Gemmobacter sp. 24YEA27: one gene and its partner. The protein of the gene in region 1 interacts with the protein of each later gene in a pairwise test. Links are inferred from orthologs where the notes say so. Each region holds a gene or a part of one and is shown in the gene's direction. Other genes may lie near its edges.

Region 1 (9,829 bases):
CACGGCATTGACCACCGCCAACCCGCCATGGGTTTGCAGCTCGATCACTTCTTCGCCGGTAAAGCTGGCATTTTCCACAAAGCCCAACACCAGAGCCTGGTCGAGATGTTGACCCTGCCACGCGATATTGCGCAAACTGGCAAGGCGCGGCTTTGGAGCCGCGCCTGTCAGTACTTTGCATATGGCGAAAGAATTCGGGCCAGAGACCCTGATTACCGCGACGCCCGCCCGCCCACGAGCTGTCGCGCTGGCATAGATCGTGTCAGCCATCGCAACCCCGCTGGCCCCCGATCAGGTATTCATCGAGTCGAAGAACTCGGAATTCGACTTGGTCTGTTTCAGCTTGCCGATCAGGAATTCGATAGCGTCGGTGGTGCCCATCGGGTTCAGGATGCGGCGCAGCACATAGGTCTTCTGCAGATCGGATTTATCGACCAGGAGATCCTCTTTCCGTGTGCCGGATTTGAGGATGTCCATCGCCGGGAAGACGCGCTTGTCGGCCACTTTCCGATCCAGAACGATCTCAGAGTTACCGGTGCCTTTGAATTCTTCGAAGATAACTTCATCCATCCGTGAGCCGGTATCAATCAGCGCGGTCGCAATGATCGTCAGCGAGCCGCCCTCTTCGATATTCCGTGCTGCACCGAAGAAACGCTTGGGGCGTTGCAGCGCGTTGGCGTCCACACCACCGGTCAGAACCTTGCCCGAGCTCGGCACGACTGTGTTAAAGGCACGACCAAGTCTTGTGATCGAATCAAGAAGGATCACAACATCTCGTTTATGTTCAACCAGGCGCTTGGCCTTTTCGATCACCATCTCGGCCACAGCCACGTGGCGCGTCGCCGGCTCGTCAAAGGTCGAGGACACAACCTCACCCTTCACCGAACGCTGCATATCGGTAACTTCCTCGGGCCGCTCATCGATCAGCAGCACGATCAGATAGCATTCCGGGTGGTTCGCCGCGACCGAGCGCGCGATGTTTTGCAGAAGAACCGTCTTACCCGTGCGCGGCGGGGCCACGATCAGCGCCCGCTGGCCTTTACCGATCGGCGCCACCAGATCGATGATCCGGGCCGAGCGGTCCTTGATCGTCGGATCCTCGATTTCCATCTTCAGCCGCTCTTCCGGGTAAAGCGGCGTCAGGTTGTCGAAATGGACCTTGTGTTTCGCGCGCTCCGGATCGTCGAAATTGATCAGCGTCGCCTTCACAAGGCTGAAATAGCGCTCATTCTCGGACGGGGCCTTGATCACGCCTTCGATGGAATCGCCGGTGCGCAGCGAAAACTGACGGATCATCTCGGGGCCGACATAGATGTCATCGGGGCCAGGCAGATAGTTGGCCGAAGGGCTGCGCAGAAAGCCGAAACCATCCTGCAGAACCTCAAGGACGCCATCGCCACCGATTTCCCAGCCTTCCTCGGCATGTTCCTTGAGGATCTGGAACATCATCTCGCCCTTGCGCATCGAGGGCGCATTCTCGATCTCCCACTCCTCCGCCATGGCGAGAAGATCGGCCGGGGTCTTGGCCTTGAGATCGGAGAGGTTGAGGCGTTCTGTCATCGCAATACCATTATGCCAGACGCGCGTGCGGCGCGATGCTGGATCAGAGGCTGAAAAAGGGAAGCGTCAGGACCGGACGGCCCCGCATTGCCTGCAGATAGGGGGACTGGGGCTGTAAGTCAATCTTTCTGAGCAGAAAGGCCGCTCAGAAGGCGAAATGCGAGCTGGGAGGCACAAACCCGTGCAGAGTTCATAATATATTTAAGAGAAAGATATGAAGGATGATGTTGTAGTAGGCCCTGAGGATAACAGGATAGCGGCAGTTCCGGGGCATTTTCCCTTGAGTTTTCCACCTGTGGACAGAAGTGGGAAAGATTGGGAAAAAATGCATGGTGTTTTGATTTATCTATTTATATCATGTTCTTAGAACAGCGTTTCCAGGCATCGGCCTGTGGAGGAGAAATGTCACAGCCCGCGCAAAACCCCCGCGCGGATCGATGGTGGAAAACAGCATGCGCAGTGGGATAACCGGGGTCGCGTGCGGGCGCTTTTTGAGGATATCCCGACCCTGGCCCTGAGGCATGGGATAACCGGCCGAGTCTTCCCCCGAACAAAACAGGATTATCCACAAGTGCCCTCTGATTTTTCCGAAGACGTCGCAGGCAAGAAAATGCCGGCTTTGGTGCTGGCCTCTGCCTCGGAGACGAGAATCGCCATGTTGCGGGCGGCGGGCCTGGCGTTTGAGAGCCTTGCGGCGCGGGTGGATGAAGACAGCATTCGCCGCGCTTTGGAGGCTGAGAGTGCAAAGCCGCGCGATGTCGCCGACGCACTGGCGGAAACCAAGGCGCTGAAAATCTCGGGCAAGCGGCCAGAGGCGCTGGTGATCGGCTCGGACCAACTGCTCGAGCTGAATGGCCGGATCTTTGCCAAGCCTGAAAGCCCGGAGGCGGCGCGCGCCCAGCTGGTAGATCTGCGCGGCAAAACCCACCGTCTGATCTCGGCGGTGGTGGTTTGCCAGGGCGGCCAGCCGCTCTGGCGTCACGTGAGCGAGGCGCGGCTTACGATGCGGGATTTCGGGGATCTGTGGCTTGACGGCTATATCTCGCGCAACTGGGATAAAATCCGTCATTCCGTCGGTGGATACCGGCTTGAAGAGGAGGGCATTCGGCTGTTCTCCTCGTGCCAGGGGGATCACTTCACGATTCTGGGGCTGCCCTTACTTCCCCTTCTGAACTGGCTTTCGCTGAGAGGGGATATTCCCGCATGACTGACCATCCGCGTATTCCGCTGGCCGGTGTGATCGGGCATCCGATCGCGCATAGCCGCAGCCCGGCGCTGCATGGCTATTGGCTGAAGCGCTATGGTCTCGCGGGGCATTATATCCCTATGGATGTGGCGCCTCAGGATCTGGCGCATGTCTTGCGCACCCTGCCGCAGATGGGGTTTGTCGGGGCCAATGTCACCATTCCCCATAAAGAGGCGATCCTGAAGATCGCGGATATCATTACCGATCGTGCGGCGCTGATAGGTGCTGCTAACACATTGATTTTCCGGAAAGATGGTAAGATCCATGCGGATAATACCGATGGGTCCGGCTTTATTTCCAACCTGAGGCAGAACGCGCCTTTCTGGGATCCGACCGCCGGTCCGGCTGCGGTGCTGGGCGCTGGTGGTGCGGCCCGTGCCGTTGTCGCGGCGCTGATCGAGGTCGGTGCACCCGAGATCCGCATCGTCAACCGCACCCGCCCCAGGGCCGAGGCCATGCGTTCGGACTTCGGAGCGAAAGTGGTGGTCTGGGACTGGACCCATGTCGGCGCGATGATCGAAGGTTGTGCCACATTGGTGAACACGACCTCGCTCGGCATGACCGGCAAGCCAGACCTTGTCATTGATCTCGACCGGATCAGCCAGCGCTGCCTTGTGACTGACATTGTCTATGCGCCGTTGAAAACCGGCCTGCTGACCGAGGCTGAAGCGCGTGGCTGCACGGTGGTCGACGGGCTCGGAATGTTGCTGCACCAGGCCGTGCCCGGGTTCGAGCGCTGGTTCGGCAAACGCCCGGTGGTGGATGAGGAGACCCGCCTCGCGGTTCTGAACGCATGAGAGCTTTCTGCCTTGGCCTGACCGGCTCCATCGGCATGGGGAAATCGACCACGGCCGCAATGTTCTGGGACGCAGGTATCCCGGTCTGGGATGCGGATGCGGCGGTGCACCGGCTTTATGCCCCCGGCGCAAAGGGTGCCGCAGCTCTGGCGGGGTCTTTTCCCGAAGCGGTTTCCGATCAGGGTGTTTCACGGGAAACATTAAAGACGCTGCTGGCCGCCGATCCCTCGCGCCTGAAACAGCTGGAACAGCTGATCCATCCGCTTGTTGCGGAAGATCGGGCCGCATTTCTGGCCCATACCGGGTCCGATATCCTGCTGCTCGATGTGCCGCTTCTGTTTGAGAAAGGCATCGACCGGGAATGTGACGCGTCGCTGCTGGTCACGGCACCTGCCGCTTTGCAACGCGCCCGCGTCCTTGCGCGGCCCGGTATGACGGCGGCGCAGCTTGACCTGGTCCTTTCGCGCCAGATGCCCGACCAGGACAAGCGCGCCCGCGCCACCCATATCGTCGAAACCCTGTCAATCGACAGCACCCGGGTGTATGTACAGGCGCTGATCGCGCATCTGCGCGCAGGAATGGCGGGCCAGAATGCGTGAAATCGTCCTTGATACCGAGACCACCGGCTTTGACCCGGAACAGGGCGACCGCATCGTCGAGATCGGCGCGGTCGAGCTGTTCAACCACCTGCCCACCGGCAAGGTTTATCACCAATATATCAACCCCGAACGCGACATGCCGCAGGGCGCCTTCGAAGTGCACGGGCTCAGCAGCGAATTCCTCAGCGACAAGCCGGTTTTCGCGAAAATCGGCCAGGCATTTGTGGATTTCGTCGGTGATGCGAAACTGGTGATCCATAACGCAGCCTTTGATATGAAGTTTCTGAATTTCGAACTGAAGCGTATGGGGCTGGCCGATATTCCCTGGGCGCGCGCCATCGACACGCTGGCCATCGCGCGGCAGCGCTTTCCCGGCTCGCCTGCCTCGCTGGATGCGCTTTGCCGGCGTTTTGGCGTCGACAATTCCCGGCGTGAAAAACACGGCGCGCTGCTCGACAGCGAAATCCTCGCCGAGGTCTATCTCGAACTGGTCGGGGGTCGTCAGCCCGACCTCGTGCTGGCGCCAATACAAAGCAACAGCCCCGCAAGTGCTGGGCAGTTGGACGGAGACTGGCGCCCCCGTCCCCGCCCGACCGCATTGCCCGCGCGGATCACCGCTGCGGAAACAGCCGCGCATGAGGCATTTGTTGCGAAACTGGGCGATGCCGCTATCTGGCTGAAGCGGAGCTGAGCCGTCGAAGATCAGGGCTTTTTCTGGACTATTCCCTAAAAATCATAACTTTAAGCCGTTCTTCATTCCGACCTGTGATCCTGGCCCCGGGTGAGTGAAAAGGGTGACGGGAATGGCCGGGCAAAGTAATGCGCCGCCAGTCATCATCAAACGGAAGAAAGTGGTTTCGGGCGGCGGCCATCATGGCGGCGCCTGGAAAGTGGCCTATGCGGATTTCGTGACCGCAATGATGGCCTTCTTCCTGCTGATGTGGCTGCTGAATGCGACGACAGAAAAACAACGCAAGGGACTGTCGGATTACTTCAATCCGTCGATCCCGCTCAGCAAGGTTTCAGGTGGCGGTGATGGCACACTGGGCGGTGAATCCATTTTCTCCGAGGAGGACCGGACCGCCATGGGCCGCGGCGGCCTCGCCAGCCAGACTGGCGCCGGCGAGGCCGAGGAAAAAGCCCAGGCCGAGATGGTGAAAACCGTCCAAGAAGCCCTGTTCGATCGTGGCGGCGAAAGCCGCACCATGGAACAACTGATGCGCCATGTTGTCACCCGGGTCACCGATGAAGGCCTTGTGATCGAGCTCTTCGATCTTGATGACGCCAGCCTGTTCAAGGGCCATACCGCCGAGCCGCAAGAGGTTACCATGCATCTGGCGCGGATGCTGGCCGAGGTGCTCAATCTGACCGTGAATGGTCTTGCGGTGAACGCCTATGTGCAAAGCTATCCGGTCACGCTGGTTGAAAATCCGGGCTGGGAACTGACGGCCGATCGTGCCCGTGCCATGCGCAGTCTGCTCCAGAGGGCCGGCATTCAGGCGACCCGGTTCAGCCGCATCGGGGGCTTTGCTGACCGCAAGCCCGCCGTGGCCGATCCGGCATCGCGGCGCAACAACCGGATCGAGATCGTGCTGCTGCGGCGTGACCGGTAATCCCGATAATTTTATCTGTTAGCGGAAAATTCAGTCCTCCGGGCCAAACCTGTCGCAAGCTCATTCAGGATAAAGGTGCGACTGATGACGATTTCCTCCGCGCTCAATGCCGGCGTAGCCGGGCTCAGTGCCAACGCGACGCGGCTCGCGACCATCTCAGACAATATCGCGAATTCGGGCACTTTCGGCTATAAACGCGCCCATGCTGAATTCTCCAGCATGGTGATCACGAACAATCGCGGCTCTGGCACCTATTCGGCAGGCGGCGTTCGCGCCTCGACCATGCGACTGATCGAAGAACGCGGCGGCCTTGTCGGCACTTCGCATCCGCTGGACATTGCGGTTTCCGGGCGCGGGATGCTGCCAGTGATCACCGAAGTATCTCTGGGGGTCAATTCAGTAGACCGCGCGCTTTTGATGACAACGACCGGCTCTTTCCGAACCGATGCGAATGGTGTGCTGAAAACCCAGTCCGGTCTGGTGCTGATGGGCTGGCCTGCCACGTCGGATGGCAGCATTCCGGTCTTCCCGCGGGATACGATCACCGGCCTGGTACCGGTTGTGATCAATGCGAACCAGACCGCCGGCGATCCGACCACCCAGATCACGGCGGGGGTCAACCTGCCGGCCACGGGTACCGAAGCCGGCGCCACCGGCGATCCGCTGCCCTTCGCGATCGAATATTTCGGCAATCTCGGCACGTCGGAATCTCTGGATTTCAACTTCACGCCGACCGTTCCGGCGGCAGGCAGCCCGCCATCCAACACCTGGACCATGGTGATCCGCGATTCTGCCAGCAATAATGCGATCATCGGGGAATATGTTCTGACCTTTGACGATTCCCGCGCGGCTGGCGGCACGCTCGCGACAGTTGTTGCGGTTCCGGCGGTTCCGGCCTGGCCGGCTTATGACGGTGCCACCGGAACTCTGCCGCTGACCGTGGCCGGCGGCCCGATGAGCGTCGCCATCGGCCGCGTCGGTGATCCGAACGGTCTGACCCAGCTTTCCGATGATTTTGCGCCGGTGCAGATCACCAAGGACGGATCGCCCGTCGGCAATCTCACCACGGTCGAGATCAATCCGAACGGCTATATCATCGCAACCTATGATACCGGGTTCAACCGCGTGCTCTACCAGATCCCGCTGGTCGATGTGCCGAATCCCAATGGCCTGATCTCGCTGCATAACCAGACCTATCAGGTCTCGCCGCAATCGGGCTCTTTCTTCCTCTGGGATGCCGGTGACGGCCCGACCGGCTCGATTGAAGGCTATGCCCGTGAGGGATCGACCACAGATGTTGCGGCAGAACTGACTTCGCTGATTCAGACGCAGCGGGCCTATTCATCGAACGCCAAGGTCATCCAGACCGTCGACGAAATGTTGCAGGAAACCACCAATATCAAACGGTAACGCAAAATGAGCATCACCTCGGCCCTCAATTCCGCGCTGACCGGACTGACCGCCACCTCGCGGCAGGCTGAGGCGGTGTCCAACAATGTCGCAAATGCAACGACTTTGGGCTACGCGCGCCGTTCCGTTTCGCTTTCGGCTCTTAACCTCGGAGGATCGGGTCAGGGCGTGCGCGTGGTCGGCATCACCAGACATGCAGATCTCTATCTGATCAATGACCGCAGGGGCGCTCAGGCCGCTGCGGGTGACAGCGCGACCAAGGCAGGCTTTCTCAACCGGCTTGAGACCATTCTCGGCACAACTGAATCTCCGGGATCCCTGGTTTCCCGCGTCAGCACGCTGGACACCACTTTACTTGAGGCCGCGAGCCATCCCGAATCCGAGGCAAGGCTTGCTGCGGCGGTTTCGGCAGCAAGATCCCTTGCCACCGGATTGAATCAGGCGAGTGACGCCATCCAGGCTGAACGTCTCAAGGCCGAGAAAGGCATCGCTTCGGCTGTGGAAAGTCTGAACAGCGGCCTGCGCCAGGTTCAGGAGCTGAACCGGATGATCGCCTCTCACAGCGGCTCCGGTCGGGATGCCTCGGCGTTGATGGATCAGCGTCAGCAGGTGATCGACAGCATTGCCAGCATCATTCCGCTGAAGGAAATGCCACGAGACGGCAATCAGATTGCGCTGATCTCTGCCGGGGGCGCCCTTCTGCTGGACGGAAACCCTGTGAGCTTCGGTTTCACCGAAGTCCATACAATCGTGCCTGAAATGACCCAGGCCAGCGGAGGCCTCTATGGGCTGACCATCAACGGCAAACCGATGGCAACCACAGGAAGCAGCAGCATGATCCTTGGTGGAGAGCTCGGGGCGCTCTTCGCGGTTCGCGACGAGCTGGCTGTTGAAGGCCAGTCTGTGCTCGATGCATTGGCGCGTGACATGATTGAAAGGTTCAGCGCAGCAGGTCTCGATCCCACTTTACCTGCTGGTGCCCCCGGATTGTTCACCGATGGCGGTCTGGCCTTTGATCCCGCTGATGAGGTGGGTCTGGCGTCACGTATCGCATTGAATTTCGCCACAGATCCTTTGAAAGGCGGAGAAGTCACGCGGCTGCGCGACGGGCTCGGCGCGCTCACGCCGGGCCCTGTTGGAAACTCCACGCTCCTCAATTCACTCTCCTCAGCGCTCAACACCAACCGCGCCATCGCATCGCCGATCCCCGGTGGCACCAGGAGCCTCGCAGGCCTGGCAGCAGCCATTCTGTCCCGAACCTCCTCTCAGCGCGTCACACAGGAGACCGAACAAAGCTATACTGCCGCGAGATACACGGCATTGTCCGACATCGAGGCCGCTTCGGGCGTGAACACCGATGAAGAGCTGCAGTCGCTGCTGGTGATTGAGAAAAACTACGCGGCCAATGCGCGGGTCATTCAGGTCGTGGATGAAATGATCAAAACTCTGTTGGGGCTTTGACGATGGAACGCATAAGCTCAAACCCGTTTCTGACCCCGGCACTTCTGCGACAGTCGTCTGAACTTCGTGCGGGCCTGCAAAAGGCCACGCAAGAGATGATGACCGGCAAGTTTTCTGATCAGGGTAAAGCTTTGCGTGGCGACTTTTCTGCTCTGGCCGCGACAGATCATGCCCTTGCCCGACTTTCCGGGTTTGCCGCAGCCACCACCGAACTTACCCTGATGGGCGAGGCGATGCAGCGCGCTTTATCTGTCATTTCTGAAGCGACCACAGAGCTCGCAGCTAACCTGCTGCGCGTAACCAGTGGCGCGTCTGACACCCTGCTTTCTTCGATCCTGTCCACCGGCACGCGTGATTTCAACACTGCCATATCAGCGCTGAACACCCGCCTTGCCGACAAGTCGGTTTTTGGCGGCGATGCTTCTGACCAACTGGCTTTGCCCGGATCCGAGGCGATCCTCACGGCACTCGAGACCGCGATCGCCGGCCTGACAGATATTGACGATATTTCCAACGGGATAGATGACTGGTTCAAAGGGACCGCCGGATATGAGGCATTATACACCGGAGGCCAGGGTCGGGCTGGCCTCAATGTGGCACCTGGAGAGACGGCATCGCTTCCCTTCACTGCCCTTGACCCTGCAATCCGCGCGACACTGGCGGGCCTCTCTAAGGTGGCTTTGCTTGACCGGGGTCTCTTTACAGGAGATCACGCTTCGCGGTCTGCCCTTGCGCTCAGGGCGGGTGAGAACCTTTTCAGCTCTTCCGAAGCGAGGACTGTCCTCGCCAGCAGGATTGGCACGGTTGAGCAACAACTGTCTCAGGCACAAAGTCGCAATTCTGCGGAGAAATCGGCACTTGCCCTGACACGCAACAGCCTGACCGAAGCAGATCCCTATGAGGCTACGGTGCGCCTTAAGGATCTCGAGAGCAGACTGGATGCATTCTACACCATCACAGCGCGACTGTCGCAACTCAGCCTGACGGGATATCTCCGGTGAAACCGAATATCTTTGCTTACGCCTTACAAGGTCTGATCCTGCTGCTTGTCTCAAGTCTCGCCCTGTCGATCCCGGCCATGGCGCAACCGGTCCGTATCAAAGACCTGGTCGAAATCGACGGGGTCAGGGGCAATGATCTCGT
Region 2 (10,879 bases), 2.7 Mb from region 1 along the record:
CACCGTGATTGAGATGCACCGAGCCGTCCTGGTAGACATGCACCAACGCCCCCGCCTGGTTCAGCCAGGTCAGGGTGAAGGAAATCCCGAATTTCACCGGCGTCAGCGCAATCCCGCGCTTAAGCACCTGTGATCGCGCATTCCAGGACGCAATCTCCGCCTTTCGCGCCTGATAATCCGAGCTTTGCACCAGTCGCGCCACCAGCTCCTGCCCGACGAAATCCTCGACCGGCATCTGATAGGGTGTGGTCTGAACTCCGCCCTTCTTCCTGCCCGGAATACTCCGTGACGCGCCGGGGGGCTGGCCACCCGGTTCCTCTGCTGCAATGGCCGGCTCGTAGAAATTGATCCGCCGCACCTCCAGCGGCTCGCGCCCGAGGGCGAATGCGATATGATCCATCACCCGCTCGATCCCGATCATCCCCTGCGGCCCGCCAAAGCCCCGGAAGGCGGTGGCGGATGCCGTATTGGTTTTCAGCCGATGGCTCTCGATCCGGATATCCTTCAGGAAATAACAATTGTCCGCATGCAGCATCGCCCGGTCCGCCACCGGCAAAGACAGATCCTGGCTCCAGCCGCAGCGGAAAAGATGCGTGACCGCTATCCCGAGCACCCGGCCATCATCATCGAACCCCGCCTCGTAGCGGATCTCGAGATCGTGGCGCTTGCCGGTGATGACCATATCGTCGTCGCGGTCATAGCGCATCTTGCAGGCCTGACCGGTCAGGCGCGCCGCCACCGCGCAGGCAATCGCCAGCGCATTGCCCTGGCTTTCTTTGCCACCGAAACCGCCCCCCATCCGCCTTGTCTCGACCCGGACCGCGGCCATCGGCAGATGCAGCGCATGGGCGACCTTGTGCTGGATCTCGCTCGGATGCTGGGTCGAGGACAGGATATGCATCCCGTCTTCCTGCGGCAGTGCCGCCGCGATCTGACCCTCAAGGTAGAAATGCTCCTGGCCGCCGACCGGGAAGCGGCCCGCGATCCGCCGCGGTGCCGCCGCCATTGCCGCCGCCGCATCGCCCCGCGCCCAGATCACCGGCCCCTGTTCAAAGCGGCTGTCTGCTTCCAGCGCCTCTTCAAGGGTCAGGATCGGGCTTTCCTCGTGGTAATCGATCCGGGCCAGCCGCGCCGCCCGCCGTGCCGCGAGATGGCTTTCCGCCAGCACGATAAACAGCGGCTGGCCGTGGAAATGGATGGCATCCGGGCTCAGCAGCGGCTCGTCATGGGTCGAAGGGGAACAATCCGGCACGGCGCCGAAAGCGGCGATCAGATCATCCGCCGTAATCACCCGGACGACACCGGGCGCGGCCAGCACGGGCGCGAGGTCGATGCTGTCAACCCGCCCGCGCGCTATGCCGGCCAGGCCAAAAGCCAGATGCAGCGCGCCCTGGGGCAGGGGGATGTCGTCGAGATAGCGCGCGGTTCCTGCCACATGCAAAGGCGCGGAATCGTGGGGGAGGGGTTTCCCGATGCTCATGGCGCCACCTTCAGCACCGAGGTCTCGATGCCGCAACGCTCAAGATAGCAACGCAGCAAGAGGTTTTGCGCGACAGTAAGCCGGTAGCCCGCTGAGGCGCGCATATCGGAAAGCGGCTGGTAATCCTGCGCCATGGCGCGCATCGCATGGCGGATCGTCGCCTCGCTCCAGTCCGCGCCGATCAGCGCCGCCTCGGCCGCGTGGGCGCGTTTCGGGATGGCGGCCATGCCGCCAAAGGCGATGCGGGCGGCGGTGATGCGGTCCCCGGTCACCGTGATGTTGAAACAGCCGCAAACCGCCGAAATGTCCTGGTCGAAGCGTTTCGAGACCTTGTAGCAGCTCAGATCCGGGGCGGCGGGCAGGGTGATCGCCTCGACAAATTCGCCGGGGCGCCGGTCTTGTTTGCGGTAATCGAGAAAGAAATCCTCAAGCGCGAGGCTGCGGCTTGTGTCGCCCTGGCGCAGATGCAGCCTGGCGCCGGCGGCGATCAGCGCGGGCGGCCCGTCGCCGATGGGCGAGCCATTGGCGATATTGCCGCCGATTGTGGCGGTGTTGCGGATCTGGGCCGAGGCGAAGCGGCGCAGGAGCTCTGCGAGGCCGGGATGGCTGGCTTTCACCGCGTCGCGCAGGCGGGTGATGGTGACCATGGCGCCGATGCGCAGGCCTTCGGGGGTTTCGGTGATGCTTTGCAGGTCTTTGATCTGGTTGAGGAATATGACCGGTGAGAGGGAGCGGAGCTGTTTTGTGACCCAGAGGCCGATATCGGTGGCGCCGGCGATCAGCGTGGCCTCGGGCGTCGCGGCATAAAGGGCTGCGAGGGCGTCTGTGGTGGTCGGGGTCAGGGGGGCTGTCTGCCCCCTCGGCCTTTGGCCTCACCCCCGAGGATATTTCCGGACAGATGAAATCGGCATCTTTTTCAAGCCAGTCGGGGATGGGGGCGGTCTCGGCAGCCCGGGCGGCGCGGAGGATCGGCGCATAGCCGGTGCAGCGGCAGAGATTGCCGGCGAGGTTGTCATCGTGGCTCCGGTCGCCGTTCAGATGGGCCGCGGCCATCGAAGCGATGAAGCCCGGCGTGCAAAAGCCGCATTGGCTGCCGTGATGGGTGATCATGGCCTGCTGGACGGGATGCATCTCGCCCTTGGGGCCGGTGATGCCTTCGACGGTGCGGATGGCTTTGCCTTTGAGTTGTGGCAGGAAAAGGATGCAGGCATTGACCGCGCGGGCGCCGGTCTCGTCGCGCAGGATGACGGTACAGGCGCCGCAATCGCCTTCGTTGCAGCCCTCTTTCGTGCCTTTCAGCCCGCCTGTGTCGCGCAGCCAGTCGAGCAGCGTCCTTGTGGGGCTTTCGGCCTCCGGGATTTGGGTTTCAACTCCGTTCAGCCAGAAACTGATACCGGTCATTCTTCAATCCGCCGCGATACTCCCTGTGGCGGGGTCTGTGCCTGCCGGCCCGATGCGGCGTAGGGCCAGGCGGTGCGCCCCTTTGCTTATCACCTCATCAAGCCGGGCTGCGGATGGGCTGGCAAGAAAAATTATTAATCGGATGATAGAAAGAGTTTATCGCGAGACGCGAAAGCGGCTGCCGGTTTTCTGCGCAGGCCGCCGCGCCTGTCTTTCGACCCTTCCTTGCGCGGCGGGGCGGGGTTAGACTGGCGCCATGTCACGCGCCCCCAAATTCATCCATCTTCGCACCCATACCGAACATTCGCTGCTGGAAGGCGCGATCCCGGTCAAGAAGCTTGTGAAACTGGCGGCGGGCGCCGGGATGCCGGCCATCGCGGTCACCGATTCCAACAATATGTTCTGCGCACTGGAGTTTTCCAGCCATTGCAAGGATGCCGGGGTCCAGCCCATCGTCGGCTGTCAGGTGGCGCTGGAATATGATCCGGCGGCGCCGGGCGAAAAGCCGCGCCTGCCGGCCTCGCTTGTGCTGCTGGCGCAGACCGAGGCGGGCTATGAGAATCTGATGAAGCTGAATTCCTGCCTCTATCTGGGCAAGGCGGGGCAGCTGGTGCAGGTGACGGTGGATCAGCTGGCGGCCCACAGCGCCGGGCTGATCTGTCTGAGCGGCGGGCCGGACGGGCCTTTGGGGCGGCTGTTGCAGGGCGGGCAAATGCCGAAGGCGCGGGCGCTGGTGGAAAAGCTGGCGGCGATCTACCCCGACCGGCTTTATATCGAATTGCAGCGCCATCCGGGCGAGGGCGGGCGGCTGCCGCAGGCCGAAGCCCTGTCCGAGCGCGGCCATATCGAGCTGGCCTATGAGCTGAACCTGCCGCTGGTTGCGACAAATGACGTCTATTTCCCGAAAACCGACATGTATGAGGCGCATGACGCGCTGATCTGCATCGCGGAAGGCGCCTATGTCGACCAGCTGGAGCCGCGCCGCCGGCTGACGCCGCAGCATTATCTGAAATCCGAATCCGAGATGTGCGCGCTGTTTGCCGATCTGCCGGAGGCGCTGGAAAACACCGTCGAGATCGCGCGCCGCTGTGCCTTCATGGCCTATAAGCGCAAACCTATCCTGCCGGTTTTCGCAGAAGATGAGGTCGAGGAACTGCGGCGCCAGGCCTGGGACGGCCTGGAGAAACGCCTCGCCGTGATTCCGCTCGCCGCGCCGCGCGAGGAATATGAAGAACGGCTGAAATTCGAACTCTCGATCATCGAGCGTATGGGCTTTCCCGGCTATTTCCTGATCGTGTCCGATTTCATCAAATGGGCCAAGGACCATGATATTCCGGTCGGGCCGGGGCGGGGTTCGGGGGCGGGCAGCCTCGTCGCCTATGTTCTGCTGATCACCGACCTTGATCCGCTGCGCTATGCGCTGCTGTTCGAGCGGTTTTTGAACCCAGAACGGGTCTCGATGCCCGACTTCGACATCGACTTCTGCATGGATCGCCGCGAGGAGGTGATCCGCTATGTGCAGGACAAATACGGCCATGACAAAGTGGCGCAGATCATCACCTTTGGCGCGTTGCTGTCGAAAATGGCGGTGCGCGATGTCGGGCGTGTGCTGCAGATGTCCTACGGCCAGGTGGACCGGCTGGCGAAGATGATCCCGGTCGAAGGGGTCAAGCCGGTCTCGATCACCAAGGCGCTGGCGGATGAGCCGCGTCTGCGCGAGGCGGCGAAAGAAGAGGTTGTCGCGCGGCTTTTGAAATATGCCGAACAGGTCGAGGGGCTTTACCGCTCTGCCGGCACCCACGCTGCCGGTGTGGTGATCGGCGACCGGCCGCTGGATGAGCTGGTGCCGCTTTATCAGGATCCGCGCTCCGATACCCCCGCCACCCAGTTCAATATGAAATGGGTCGAGGCGGCGGGGCTGGTGAAGTTCGACTTCCTCGGGCTGAAGACCCTGACGGTGATCAAGGATGCGATCCGCCAGGTGCTTGAGGCCGGGCGGCCTTTGCATATCGGCCCGGATGGCACGCAGCTTTACGAGCCGCCAAAGGGTGCGGAAAACGACATCGGGCATATCCCGCTTGATGACAAACCGACCTATGACCTCTATTCCGCCGCGCGCACGGTTGCGGTCTTCCAGGTGGAAAGCTCAGGCATGATGGATGCGCTCCGGCGCATGAAGCCGACCTGTATCGAGGATATCGTTGCACTGGTGGCTCTGTATCGACCCGGCCCGATGGAAAACATCCCGACCTATTGCGAGGTGAAGAACGGCACCCGCGCGCTGGAATCGATCCACCCGACCATCGACCATATCCTGAAAGAGACACAAGGAATCATCGTCTACCAGGAACAGGTGATGCAGATCGCCCAGGTCATGGCGGGCTATTCGCTTGGCGGCGCCGACCTGTTGCGCCGCGCGATGGGGAAAAAGATCGCCGAGGAAATGGCGAAAGAGCGGCCCAAATTCATCGAGGGCTGCACCGCTACCCACCAGATCGACACCAAAAAATCCGGCGAGGTCTTTGACCTGCTGGAGAAATTCGCGAATTACGGGTTCAACAAATCCCACGCGGCCGCCTATGCGGTCGTGAGCTACCAGACCGGCTGGATGAAGGCGAACCACCCGGTCGAATTCATGTCCGGCGTGATGAATTGCGATATCCATCTGACCGACAAGCTCGCAGTCTACAAACGCGAGCTGGACCGGATGGAGGTCAGGGTCGTGCCGCCTTGCGTCAACCGCTCGCTCGCGGTTTTTTCCGTCAAGGATCAGCAACTGGTCTACGGGCTTGGCGCGCTGAAGAATGTCGGTGTCGAGGCGATGCGGTCTATCGTCGCCGCGCGTGGCGACAGGCCTTTCGCCACGATCTTCGATTTTGCCCGCCGGGTGGATCTGAAAAAGATCGGCAAGCGCCCGATGGAGATGCTGGCCCGTGCCGGCGCCTTTGATCAGCTTGACCCCAACCGCGCCCGGATCTTCGAGGCGCTCGATGGTCTGGTCGCCTGGTCGGCGGCGGTGCATGAGGCGGCGGCATCCGCCCAGGTCTCGCTGTTTGGGTCTTCGGGCTCGGATATCCCGGAGCCGCGCATCCCCTTCCGCGATGACTGGCTGCCGGTGGAACGGCTGGGCCATGAACATCAGGCGGTGGGCTTCTATCTTTCCGGCCATCCGCTGGATGATTACATGCCCGCGCTGAAACGTCAGAAGGTCGAGACCCTGGCCGAGATCACCAAAAGGGCGTTGGCGAAAGGCACCTGTATTGCCAAGATTGCGGGATCGGTTTCGGCGCGCCAGGAACGCAAATCGGCCAAGGGCAACCGATTTGCCTTTGTCTCCCTCTCGGATCCGACCGGGCTTTACGAGGTCACCTGTTTCTCGGATGTGCTGGAGGCCTGCCGCGAGTTTCTGGAACCCGGTTGCAATGTGGTGCTGACGGTCAAGGTTGACCCGGAAGGCGAGGGCGTGAAGCTTTTGGCCAATGGCGTGGAACCCATCGAGCGCGTGGCGGCGAAAGCCGAGGCGGCTGACATCCGCATCCATATCGACCGGCCCGAGGCGGTGAATTCCATCGCGCTGTTGCTTGGGAAATCCGAAGGCAGAATGCGCGGCCGCATCACGCTTTGTGTGCCGGATGAAGAAGGGCGCGAGATCGACCTCTTGCTGCCCGACCCTTACCCGGTCAGCCCGCAGATACGGGGCGCGATCAAGGCGATGCAGGGCGTGGTGATGGTCGAAGAGGTCTGAGACCTATTCTGCCAGCACCGCCCAGCCCGCATTGTCCCAGAGCTGTGGCCCGATGCGGGTCATGAGATCGGCTGAGAGATTCTGGATGATGATCAGTCGGGGGGGAAATCTGTCGGGTGACGCGGCATGCCGCGCCCAGAGATCGGCCTTGTATCTGGCCTGGACTGCATCGGCGTCCTTTGCGTAGCTCATGGCCCACCCCGTGAGTTGCCGCAGATCGGCAAGATCATTCCCGTCAGGGTCCGTGACCCATAAGATCAGATCTGTGCGAGGCATTGCGGCGACGATCCGCGAACCAGGGGCTGCGTTCGACTCCCGGAACGCGTTTTGCAGCATGAGGCTCCAGGCGTCGTCGCCCATAACCATGTAGATACGCCCCCCTTCCAGGATCTGTGCAGGCAGGCCGGCTGTCATCGCCGTAAGATTGGCCAGCCCTGCATTGACGGTTTCCCTGCGATTGCAGGCCGAATGTCCGACGCGCCTTTTCAGACATTCAGGCGTAAAATGATAATTGTATCCCTTGTCCGAAATGCGCTGCCACATCCCCCAGTGCACCTGAAACTGTTCCGTGAGGGCTGTGCTGACGCCATTCTTCCTCTTCCAGGGCTTTGCGTCCCAGGCATCAAGGTCACCCTTCAGCATGATCCGGGGCACGATCAGCCCGGGCTGTGGTGGCGTGGGCGCAGGACGGGCCCTGCTGCGGGCGGAGTTCTCCTCATATTGCTTCAGCAACTCTGACGCGAAGGCCTGTACCAACTGTTCGCGCCTGGCTCCGTCCGTTTCCTCGCGCAGGCTGACCGTCAGGTCCTGCAACCCGATATTGGGAATTTTTCCAGGAATTATGCGTCGGTTCAGGTTTTCGGCATAGCGCTCCGCCAGATCCGGCGCCTGCTTATGCATCTCATCCAGCACCATCCGCATCATGTGCCGATTATCCAGCGGGCGCGGCAGATCGGCCATGCCGGGGGCGGGCAGGGCGCTGATAAGGAAGACGAGGCAAAGGAAAAATGGGCTCAGCATGGTACAATCACCGGATCAGATCTCGGGGAGAGCTTTTCGCCCAAATGTGTTAGAATTCAGGCCAGAGTTTCAGGCCAGAGTTTCAGGCCAGAGTTCAGACCAGAGTTTCGGGCCAGCCGATGTCTGCGCGCCTGTGCCCCCCAATTGACAATGGCCCGGCAGACCTTCCAGCCCGCAACGCTTTTGCCCGCAATGCTTCTGCACCGGGTCAGCGCAGCTTTCCCCCGCCATCACCAATGCGGCGGCGGCTGGTTCGCAGCCGGGGCCTCGCCCGCCATCTGCTCGCGTTCGGCCTCGCGCTCCATCAGCATATGCACCCGGCGATTCAGCTGGGTGATCTCGCGATCCTGGCGCGCCACCACATCCGACAGGTCATCCACCGCCCGGATCAGATGCGCGATCCGCTCCTCCACCGCCTCTGTCGTGGCCATACTATCCCCCGCTTGTCGCCTCTTGCCCCATCCGCTAGAGGATGCAGCAACTGTCGCCGGGCCGCAATCGCCCGCAAAGGCTCCTCTATCCGAAGGCAAGACCCATGTCCGAAGGCAAGATCCGCCGCCCCCGGGCCGAGACCCCCAAGGGATTTCGTGATTATTTCGGGGCCGAGGTCACCGAACGCAAGGCGATGCTCGACGCCATTGCCGGGGTCTATCATCGCTACGGGTTCGAGGCGCTGGAGACATCGGCGGTGGAAACCGTCGAGGCGCTTGGCAAATTCCTGCCCGATGTTGACCGCCCGAATGAGGGGGTCTTCGCCTGGCAGGATGAGGATGAGGCCTGGATGGCCTTGCGCTACGACCTGACCGCGCCTCTCGCGCGGGTTGCGGCGCAATATCGCAATGATCTGCCCTCGCCCTATCGCCGCTATGCGATGGGGCCGGTCTGGCGGAATGAAAAGCCGGGCCCGGGCCGGTTCCGCCAGTTCTACCAATGCGACGCCGATACGGTCGGCACCGGCTCGGTCGCCGCCGATGCCGAGATCTGCGCCATGCTCTCGGATGCGCTGGAAGTGGTCGGCATCCCGCGCGGCGATTATGTGGTCAAGGTCAATAACCGCAAAGTGCTGAACGGCGTGATGGAGGTCGCGGGGGTTCTCGACCCGTCCGACGCCACCCGGTTCGAGGCCGAGCGCGGCATTGTGCTCCGCGCCATCGACAAGATCGACCGGCTGGGCGATGCGGGGGTGCGCGCACTATTGGGAGAAGGCCGTAAGGACGAGAGCGGTGATTTCACCAAAGGCGCGGGGCTGTCGTCTGAGCAGGCCGAGGTGGTGATGGGCTTCGTTTCCGCCAAACGCGACAGTGGCGCGGAGACGGTTGCGCGTCTGCGCGAGTTGGTCGGTGCCTCAGCGCTTGGCGCCGAGGGCGTCAATGAGCTGGAAACCATCGCGGCGCTGCTCGATGCCCAGGGCTATGGGCCTGACCGGATCGTGCTCGACCCGGGCGTGGTGCGCGGCCTGGGCTATTACACCGGCCCGGTGTTCGAGGCCGAGCTGACCTTCGAAATCCTCGACGAAAAGGGCCGCAAGCGCCAGTTCGGCTCGGTCGCCGGCGGCGGGCGTTATGATGATCTGGTGAAACGCTTCACCGGCCAGGCGGTGCCTGCGACCGGCGTGTCAATTGGCGTCGACCGGCTCCTAGCGGCGCTGCATGCGAAAGGCCGCGTGGCGGCGGATACCACTGGCCCGGTCGTCGTGACCGTGATGGACCGTGACCGCATGGCCGATTACATGTCGATGGTCGCGGACCTGCGCAATGCAGGCATCCGTGCCGAGGTCTATCTCGGCAATCCGAAGAATTTCGGAAACCAGCTGAAATATGCGGATAAACGCCAAAGCCCGGTGGCGGTGATCCAGGGCTCGGACGAGGCGGCGCGTGGCGTAGTGGTGCTGAAAGACCTGATCCTCGGCGCGAAAATCGCCGAGAATGCCACGCTTGAGGAATGGAAAGACCGCCCTGCGCAGGTCGAAGCCCCGCGCGGCGATCTCGTCGCGACTGTGCGCAAGATGCTGGGGCAATGATGCTTTCCGCCAGTGACAGGGCCGCCATCCGCGCAGTCGCCGACGAGCTTTACGGCCAGCTTCTCGCCGCCGGTGCCGTGGCGGTCGAGACCGAGATCCTGCAGCCTGCCGGCCCGCTTCTGGATCTTTACGGCGAGGATATCCGCGCCCGCGCCTATGTGACCGCCGATCCGACCCTTGGCGAGATGATGCTGCGCCCCGATTTCACCGTGCCGGTGGTCGAGGCCCATATGCGCGACGGGGCCGAGCCTGCGCGCTATGCCTATATGGGCGAGGTCTTTCGCCGCCAGGAAGACCCCGATGCCCGCGCCCGCGAATATCTCCAGGTCGGGTTCGAGGTGTTTGACCGCGCCGCGCCCGAGGCCGATGCCGAGGTCTTCGCGCTGTTTTCCGACCTGATGGCGCCGCTGGCCCTGCGCCCGGCCACCGGCGATATCGGCATCCTGATGGCTGCCGTGCGCGGGCTTTCGACGTCAGACCGGCGCAAGGCGGCCCTCTTGCGCCATATCTGGCGCCCTAAGCGGTTTCGCGCGCTGCTCGACCGTTTTGCGGGGCGTGCGGCACCGTCTCCGGCCCGGGCCGCGCTGCTCGATCGTCTGAAATCCGATGCGCCAGAGGCGCTGATCGAGGCTGCGGGCCCGCTTGTCGGCCTGCGCTCTGCCGAAGATATCGCCGGACGTGCCGCCGCGCTGATCGAAGATGCGGCGACGCCACCCATCGCTGCGACCGAGGCCGCGCTGCTTTATGATCTGCTGACGCTCCAGGCGCCCTCGCTGGCGGCGCTCGCCCATCTGCGCGGGATTGCGCCCATGCTGCCCGCGATCACCCCGGCGATTGAACGATTTGCCGCGCGGCTCGAAGCGCTGAAGGCGCGCGGCGTCAATGTCGAAACCCTGCCTTTCGAGGCAAGTCATGGCCGTACCACGCTGGAATATTATGACGGCTTTGTCTTCACCCTGGCGGCCGCCGATCCGGCCCTGCCGGCGGTGGCGTCGGGGGGGCGCTATGACGCGCTGACGGCGCATCTGGGCCAGGGCGGCTCGATCCCCGCCGTCGGGGGCATCATCCGCCCCGAACTGGTGGCGCGGTTGAAAGGGGCAATCTGATGCTGAAGATCGGGGTGCCGTCCAAGGGCCGGCTGATGGAAAAGACCTTCGACTGGTTCGGCGCGCGCGGGCTCGCGATGGGGAAAACCGGAAATGAGCGGGAATAT

Evidence for each region.
Region 2: the proteins of dnaQ (region 1) and dnaE interact in binary tests that used the Escherichia coli proteins (3 or more experiments, as listed by UniProt). The link is inferred for Gemmobacter sp. 24YEA27 from one-to-one orthologs.

Annotation. Positions count from the first base shown.
Region 1 is NZ_JASJPW010000001.1:716,824-726,652, reverse strand. What follows is about bases 3,045-6,043. They hold dnaQ (DNA polymerase III subunit epsilon), read left to right. Parts: upstream 3,045-4,194; coding sequence 4,195-4,893; downstream 4,894-6,043. Other genes in these bases: QNO18_RS03605 (flagellar hook-basal body complex protein), read left to right, coding at 5,900-6,043; QNO18_RS03610 (flagellar motor protein MotB), read left to right, coding at 5,006-5,815; coaE (dephospho-CoA kinase), read left to right, coding at 3,600-4,202; QNO18_RS03625 (shikimate dehydrogenase), read left to right, coding at 3,045-3,603. Outside these bases: tRNA uridine-5-carboxymethylaminomethyl(34) synthesis GTPase MnmE, read right to left, coding at 1-270; transcription termination factor Rho, read right to left, coding at 292-1,560; QNO18_RS03630 (Maf family protein), read left to right, coding at 2,171-2,767; more of QNO18_RS03625, read left to right, coding at 2,764-3,044; more of QNO18_RS03605, read left to right, coding at 6,044-7,225; flagellar hook-associated protein FlgK, read left to right, coding at 7,232-8,686; QNO18_RS03595 (flagellin), read left to right, coding at 8,689-9,687; QNO18_RS03590 (flagellar basal body P-ring protein FlgI), read left to right, coding at 9,765-9,829. UniProt on the Escherichia coli protein: DNA polymerase III is a complex, multichain enzyme responsible for most of the replicative synthesis in bacteria. The epsilon subunit contain the editing function and is a proofreading 3'-5' exonuclease.
Region 2 is NZ_JASJPW010000001.1:3,386,466-3,397,344, reverse strand. The notes cover bases 2,778-6,826. They hold dnaE (DNA polymerase III subunit alpha), read left to right. Parts: upstream 2,778-3,137; coding sequence 3,138-6,626; downstream 6,627-6,826. Other genes in these bases: QNO18_RS16780 (hypothetical protein), read right to left, coding at 6,630-6,826. In the rest of the region: xdhB (xanthine dehydrogenase molybdopterin binding subunit), read right to left, coding at 1-1,480; more of QNO18_RS16780, read right to left, coding at 6,827-7,646; QNO18_RS16775 (SlyX family protein), read right to left, coding at 7,877-8,077; hisS (histidine--tRNA ligase), read left to right, coding at 8,182-9,666; QNO18_RS16765 (ATP phosphoribosyltransferase regulatory subunit), read left to right, coding at 9,666-10,772; hisG (ATP phosphoribosyltransferase), read left to right, coding at 10,769-10,879. UniProt on the Escherichia coli protein: DNA polymerase III is a complex, multichain enzyme responsible for most of the replicative synthesis in bacteria. This DNA polymerase also exhibits 3' to 5' exonuclease activity. The alpha chain is the DNA polymerase catalytic subunit.